DNA from 3 places in the Streptomyces sp. NPDC001549 genome. Region 1 is predicted to be linked to each of the others. Evidence: riboswitches for the same ligand, from Rfam matches in the RefSeq annotation. Region 1 holds a riboswitch; each other region holds the start of a gene.
What was found. A riboswitch is a leader RNA that binds a small molecule or an ion and turns the genes downstream of it on or off. The one in region 1 is predicted to bind cobalamin.

Region 1 (2,254 bases):
GTCCCCCTTCGCGTCATCGGGGTCGGCGGCGAGCGACTCCACCTCCTCGGCCTTGCCGTCGGCGAGCCGCCAGATCAGCTTCTGGGTGATCCTGAGGGACTCGGAGGTGGGGTACCCGACCACGCCCAGCGGTTCGTGGCCCGCGTAGTCGGTCGCGTACCGCAGCTCCTCCTCGCCGGCGGCACATGCGGTGAGACCGCCCCAGGCCAGCACGGACACCAGGGCGGCGCGTACGACGAGGGCAGCCCTCGGGCGGGCGCTCATCGGGGAACCCATACTTCCTCGGTCTTCCGGTGGTCATCGAGCGATCTCGATGCAGAGAGCTGCAACGTACTGCCCTGACCGGGCAGTTCGATCCGGTAAACGGACAAGAGGGACACAACTCGCGCCTCAGTGATGCAATTCACTCAATGGCTGGATTTCGACCCTCGTGGGTCTCACCCCACCATCCGGATGCCGGACAACTCCGCGCGCCGGCAGGGAACGCCGTCTACTCTGGCCGGGCAGCTGGTTCGCCCCGTCCGCCAGGCGGGATGCGTCGTAAGAGGGAACCCGGTGGGAATCCGGGACTGCCCCGCAGCGGTGAGCGGGAACGACCGCCGTCATACGCACTGGGCCCGGACGGGCCTGGGAAGCGACGGCCAGTAGGAGTCTCGTACGGCATCCGTACGACGAGACGTGCCCGCGAGTCCGAAGACCTGCCCGTTGCCCGTACGCGACCGATCGCGCACGGAAATCCCGGTGACCTCGTGGGCGGGTCGGCGACACATCAGGCGGACGACCGCGGGCGCGTGCAGCTGCACGTACCCGTACCCGGTCGGGATCCGCCCGGTTCGTCATCCCTTCGCGCCCTCGGCCCTCACCGGGTCCACAGGAGAACGCTCGCGAAGGAGAGTTCCGTGACCCGCACGACCCCCGCCGCCGCAGGACGGCCCACCGTGGCCACCGTGTACGGCTACCCCCGCCAGGGCCAGAACCGCGAACTGAAGAAGTCCGTCGAGGGCTACTGGAAGGGCCGCGTCGCCGCCGACGCCCTCCGGGAAACCGCCCGCGACCTGCGCCGGACCAACTGGCAGCAGCTGGCCGACGCAGGCATCACCGAGGTGCCGACCGGTGACTTCTCGTACTACGACCACGTGCTGGACACCAGCGTGATGGTCGGCGCCGTCCCCGAGCGGCACCGCGCCGCCGTCGCGGCCGACCCGCTCGACGGGTACTTCGCGATGGCGCGCGGCACCCAGGACGTGGCGCCGCTGGAGATGACCAAGTGGTTCGACACCAACTACCACTACCTGGTCCCGGAACTCGGCCCCGACACCGTCTTCACCGCCGACTCCACCCGGCAGGTCGCCGAGCTGGAGGAAGCGCTCGCGCTGGGCCACACCGCCCGCCCGGTCCTGGTCGGACCCGTCACCTACCTGCTGCTGGCCAAGCCCGCCCCCGGCGTCGCCGCCGGCTTCGATCCGCTGGCCCTGCTCGACCGGCTGCTGCCCGTCTACGCCCAGGTCCTGGCCGACCTGCGCGCCGCCGGAGCCGAGTGGGTGCAACTGGACGAGCCCGCCCTGGTGCAGGACCGCACCCCGGCCGAGCTGAACGCCACCGCCCGCGCGTACCGGGAGCTCGGCGGCCTGACCGACCGGCCCAAGCTGCTCGTCGCCTCCTACTTCGACCGGCTCGGCGAGGCTCTGCCCGTGCTGGCCAAGGCACCCGTCGAGGGGCTCGCCCTGGACTTCACCGAGGCCGCGGCCGCAAACCTCGACGACCTCGCCGCCGTGGGGGGCCTGCCCGGCAAGCGCCTCGTCGCCGGTGTCGTGGGCGGCCGCAACATCTGGATCAACGACTACGAGAAGTCCCTCTCCACCCTCGGCACCCTCCTGGGGCTCGCCGACCGGGTGGACGTGGCCGCCTCCTGCTCCCTGCTCCACGTGCCGCTGGACGCCGCCGCAGAACGGGACATCGACCCGCAGGTCCGGCGCTGGCTCGCCTTCGCCCGCCAGAAGACCGCGGAGGTCGCCGTCCTCGCCCGGGGCCTGGCCCGCGGCACGGACGCCATCGCCGCCGAACTCGCCGCCAACCGGGCCGACCTGGCCTCCCGCGCCGGCTCCGCCCTCACCCACGATCCGGCGGTCCGGGCCCGCACCGCCGCCGTCACCGACGCGGACGGGCGGCGCGCCCAGCCGTACGCGCAGCGGACCGCCGCCCAGCGGGCGCACCTGGGTCTCCCGCTGCTTCCGACGACCACGATCGGATCGTT
Region 2 (2,254 bases), on a different contig from region 1:
GTCTCCAGGTAGACGGCGGCGGCGCCCTTGCGGCGGCCACCCTGGTTCACGGCGGCGACGGAGGCGTCGAGGGTCTTCAGGAACGGCACGATGCCGTTGGAGTGGCCGTTGGTGCCGCGGATCAGCGAACCGCGGGCGCGGATGCGGGAGTACGAGAGGCCGATGCCGCCAGCGTGCTTGGAGAGGCGGGCGACCTGGTGGTAGCGGTCGTAGATCGAGTCGAGCTCGTCCAGCGGGGAGTCCAGCAGGTAGCAGGAGGACATCTGCGGGTGCCGGGTACCGGAGTTGAAGAGCGTGGGGGAGGACGGCAGGTAGTCCAGGCGGCTCATCAGCCGGTACAGCGAGGCCACTTCCTCCACGGCCTGGACGCTGTCGTCGGCGGCCAGACCGCAGGCCACGCGCAGCATGAAGTACTGCGGGGTCTCGATGACCTGACGGGTGATCGGGTGGCGCAGCAGGTAGCGGCTGTGCAGGGTGCGAAGGCCGAAGAACCCGAAGCGGTCGTCGGCGCCCTCGGCGAGGGTCAGTTCGACGAGCGAGTCGAGCCGGTTCGCGTGGGTGCGGACGAACTCGGCCGTGCGGTCGGCGATGAGGCCCTCGCGGTGGCCGACCTCGACGGAGGCCGAGAAGGAGGTGGAGCCCTGGCTCGCGGCCTCGTCGCGCACGGCCAGCGTCAGCAGGCGGGCGGCGAGCCGGGAGTAGGCCGGGTCCTCGGAGATCAGACCGGCGGCGGCCTCCGTGGCCAGTCCGCGCAGTTCGGCGTCGTCGGCGGCGGAGCTGCGGCCGCGCAGCGCGGAGGCCGCGACCCGGCCGGGGTCGGTGTCGGGGAGGTCCGCCGTAAGTTCGGTGAGGGTACGCAGCAGCGTGGCCCCCGGGCCCTCGGTGTTGTCGCCAGAAGTGGACTCGGCGCGCGGTGCGGAAGGCGCGATGGTCACGGCGGGAGCTCTCCCTCGCTCGGCCCGGTCATCGACGGGGCGGGGCGCGAGCGGGCGCATGCGGGCGCGACGAGAACGCGTACCCCGCATGGCGTCCACCGGCCCAACCGCGAGGCCCGGACGAATCGGCACCCGGTTCGGTCGAGCCGGGCGCGCTGTCGGCAGGTCATCGGACTTGGCGTCCGGTAGCCGGACACTTCATACCGTTGCGGGACAGTTCCGGATTCGCACCGGATTCCCCTGCAGCGACAGCAGGCATGAGCATACATGTGGGGGCGGCCCTCTGCGGTAACCCCCACATGTAGTGTCGGCGTGGCTACAGCTTGAGCCGGTAAGTGAGGAGTGTCAGGCCCTCGATCGGCGCCCAGTCCCGCTCCGGAGTGCGTACGAAGCCCAGTCGCGCGTAGATCCGATGGGCGCCGGCCATGCTGCGCTGGGTGGAGAGAACCAGGCCGGTCACCCCCTCCAGAGCCCGCGCCCGCTCGACGCAGGCCCGCACCAGAGCCTCGCCGGCGCCCTGGCCGCGCGCCTCGTGAGCCACCGCGAGCATCCGGAACTCCGCCTCGTCGGGGGCCGCGATGTCGGCGAGCGGACTGCCCGGAGCGGCGAAGGTCACACCGCCCAGCACCCGTCCGTCCCGCTCGGCGACGAGCACCTCGGCCTGGGCGGCCCGGCCGGCCACGTCACGCAGCACGTTCAGGTAGTGGTCGTCCTCGTTGAAGTCCAGATGCCCGTCGGCGAGGTAGGCCTGCGCCGTGATCTCACCCAGCTCCGCGTACTCGGCGGGCCGCACCGCCCTGATCACCGTGTCCATGCGGTCGAGTGTGCAGGACGGGTGTCGGGGGGCGGCGCTATCGTCGGAGACAGCACCGTCGAGGAAGGTGAGCGAGGCATGACCGTGATGACCGACCGCCCCCACATGCTGACCGAGGAGTTCGAGACCCTCGCGCGTATAGGCGCCAGAGAGGTGGAGGGGCTGCGGTTGGAATTCATCGACGGGAAGCTGGGGGTCAAAGCGGTGCCTGATGGGGACCACGGACTGATCATCGAGTGGCTCTTGCGCATCTGCATCCAGCACCGGCCTGATCTGTTCCTCTATGGCGAGCAGGGATTGAAGGTGCAGCAGTATCGCGACGGGCGTGCCAGGCCTGATGGAGTCCTGGCGCCGAGCGGCTTCATGAAGGCGCAAGGCGAATGGGTCGCCCCGGACCCTGTCCTGATGGTCGTCGAGGTCACTTCGTACGATTCCGATACCGACCGGCGCGACCGTATCGAGAAGCCTCGGGCCTTCGCGGAGACTGGTATTCCGGTCTACCTCT
Region 3 (2,254 bases), on a different contig from region 1:
TGCCGTACGGGTGCTCGGTGGGCAGGCGCAGGGCCTCCTCGTAGTCGGCGGCCCGTACGACGGAGAGCACCGGGCCGAAGATCTCCTCGCGGTAGATCCGCATCTGCGGGGTCACGCGGTCGAAGAGGGTCGCTCCGGCGAAGAAGCCGTCCTCGTGTCCGGGCAGGGTGAACCCGCGCCCGTCCACGACGAGTTCGGCGCCCTCGGTGGCTCCGATGCCGACGTAGCGGTTCACCCGGTCGAGGGCTTCCTGGCTGACCAGCGGCCCGAAGTCGGCCTCGGGGTCGTCCGAGCGGCCCACGCGCAGGGTGGCGATGCGCTCCGTCAGCCTGGCCACGAGGGCGTTCGCGGTCTCCTCGCCGACGGGGACGGCGACGGCGATGGCCATGCAGCGCTCGCCCGCGGAGCCGTAGCCGGCGCCGATGAGGGCCTCCACGGCCTGGTCGAGGTCGGCGTCGGGCATCACGATCATGTGGTTCTTGGCGCCGCCGAAGCACTGGGCGCGCTTGCCGTGGGCCGCGGCGGTGGCGTAGATGTGCGCGGCGATCGGGGTGGAGCCGACGAAGCCGAGGGCCTGCACGCGCGGGTCTTCGAGGAGGGTGTCGACGGCCTCCTTGCCGCCGTTGACCACATTGAGCACGCCGGGCGGCAGACCGGCCTCCAGGAACAGCTCGGCGAGGCGCAGCGGTACGGAGGGGTCGCGCTCGGAGGGCTTCAGGATGAAGGAGTTACCGCAGGCCAGGGCGGGTGCGGCCTGCCACAGGGGGATCATCGCGGGGAAGTTGAAGGGGGTGATCCCGGCGACCACGCCGAGCGGTGAGCGCAGGGAATGCACATCGATGCCGGTGCCCGCGTTGTCGGTGAACTCGCCCTTGAGCAGGTGCGGGACACCTGCGGCGAACTCGACCACCTCCAGGCCGCGTTGCAGGTCCCCGTGGGCGTCGGCGACGGTCTTGCCGTGCTCGGAGGACAACAGCCGGGCGAGGGAGTCCCGTTCGCCCTCGACCAGCTGGAGGAAACGCAGCAGAACGCGCGAGCGGCGCTGCGGGTTCCACTGCCCCCAGTCGGCCTGCGCCTCCTCGGCGTTCGCGAGGGCGGCCTCGGTGTCGGCCCGCCCCGCGAGCGGGACCCGGGCCTGGACGGTGCCGGTGTTGGGGTCGTACACGTCGGTGAAGAGACCGGAGGATCCGGTGGTGTGCTTGCCGCCGATGAAATGGGTGAGTTCACGGACCATGGGTGCCTGCTCTCGTCAGGTTGGATCCGGGGATGGCACGGCCGACCGGCGGACGGCACCCGGTCGGGTGCGCCGCTGGGGAAGGCCGTGGGACCAGGTCGTCTCCGACAGGGACGACCTATGAGCGCGCGAACGTGTGCGTGCGCTCCGCCGGATCACCAGGGTCGTGGGTACAAACCGGTGCCATGCGTGTCTGCTCCATCCTCGTGGACAACACGGAACATCCGCGGCCGGTATCCTGACTCCCGGATCCCCGCGTGCCGCCCGCCTTCCCGACAGACCTCGTCAGTGGCGTGTGGATGGCAGCACACTCCCCGGTCACAGTGGCGGGACCGTGCCGGTTTCTCACCGGCTTCCCTGCACCGCGGACCTTGTGCCACGAACATATAGTTGGACGTCCTAGTAAGTCCAGGGCCGCCGCCGCGCGCCTTCGCCATCCGGCCGCGCCGCCCGGGCCTGACGCCCGCTCAGTCCCGAGCCGGGACCGGGTTCCTGGTCACCGGGTACGGGATGAAGGTGCTGCTGTTCTCGTCGACGGCCAGCGCCCGTCCGAGCGGCGGCACGGCCCGCTGCGGGCAGTCGAGGCGTTCGCAGAGGCGGCAGCCCATGCCGATGGGGGTGGCGGCCGCCGTGTTGTCGAGGTCGAGCCCGTCGGCGTACACGAGCCGCGAGGCGTGCCGGATCTCGCAGCCGAGCCCGATCGCGAAGGTCTTGCCGGGCTCGCCCCAGCCGCCGCGGTGGCGGGTGACGGCCCGGGCGGTCCACAGGTACCGCTGACCGTCGGGCATGGCGGCCACCTGGACGTGGATGCGGCCGGGCGCGGCGAAGGCCTCGTACACGTTCCACAGCGGGCAGGTGCCGCCCGCGCGGGAGAAGTGGAATCCGGTTGCCGACTGCCGCTTGGACATGTTCCCGGCCCGGTCCACCCGGACGAAGGAGAAGGGCACCCCGCGCAGCCTGGGCCGCTGCAGGGTGCTCAGCCGGTGGCAGACCGTCTCGTAGCCGATCCCGAAGTGGTCG

Region 2: another riboswitch for cobalamin. It lies ahead of ACFY04_RS10755 (ribonucleoside-diphosphate reductase subunit alpha); the one in region 1 lies ahead of metE (5-methyltetrahydropteroyltriglutamate--homocysteine S-methyltransferase).
Region 3: another riboswitch for cobalamin. It lies ahead of ACFY04_RS13430 (CoA-acylating methylmalonate-semialdehyde dehydrogenase); the one in region 1 lies ahead of metE (5-methyltetrahydropteroyltriglutamate--homocysteine S-methyltransferase).

Annotation. Positions count from the first base shown of each region.
Region 1 is NZ_JBIAVJ010000022.1:152,085-154,338, forward strand. It holds gene ACFY04_RS30760 (hypothetical protein) at 1-264, opposite strand, end outside; cobalamin riboswitch at 492-721, shown strand; gene metE (5-methyltetrahydropteroyltriglutamate--homocysteine S-methyltransferase) at 900-2,254, shown strand, end outside.
Region 2 is NZ_JBIAVJ010000005.1:140,522-142,775, reverse strand. It holds gene ACFY04_RS10755 (ribonucleoside-diphosphate reductase subunit alpha) at 1-935, opposite strand, end outside; cobalamin riboswitch at 1,078-1,207, opposite strand; gene ACFY04_RS10750 (GNAT family N-acetyltransferase) at 1,252-1,749, opposite strand; gene ACFY04_RS10745 (Uma2 family endonuclease) at 1,828-2,254, shown strand, end outside.
Region 3 is NZ_JBIAVJ010000006.1:270,686-272,939, forward strand. It holds gene ACFY04_RS13430 (CoA-acylating methylmalonate-semialdehyde dehydrogenase) at 1-1,234, opposite strand, end outside; cobalamin riboswitch at 1,445-1,630, opposite strand; gene ACFY04_RS13435 (short-chain fatty acyl-CoA regulator family protein) at 1,702-2,254, opposite strand, start outside.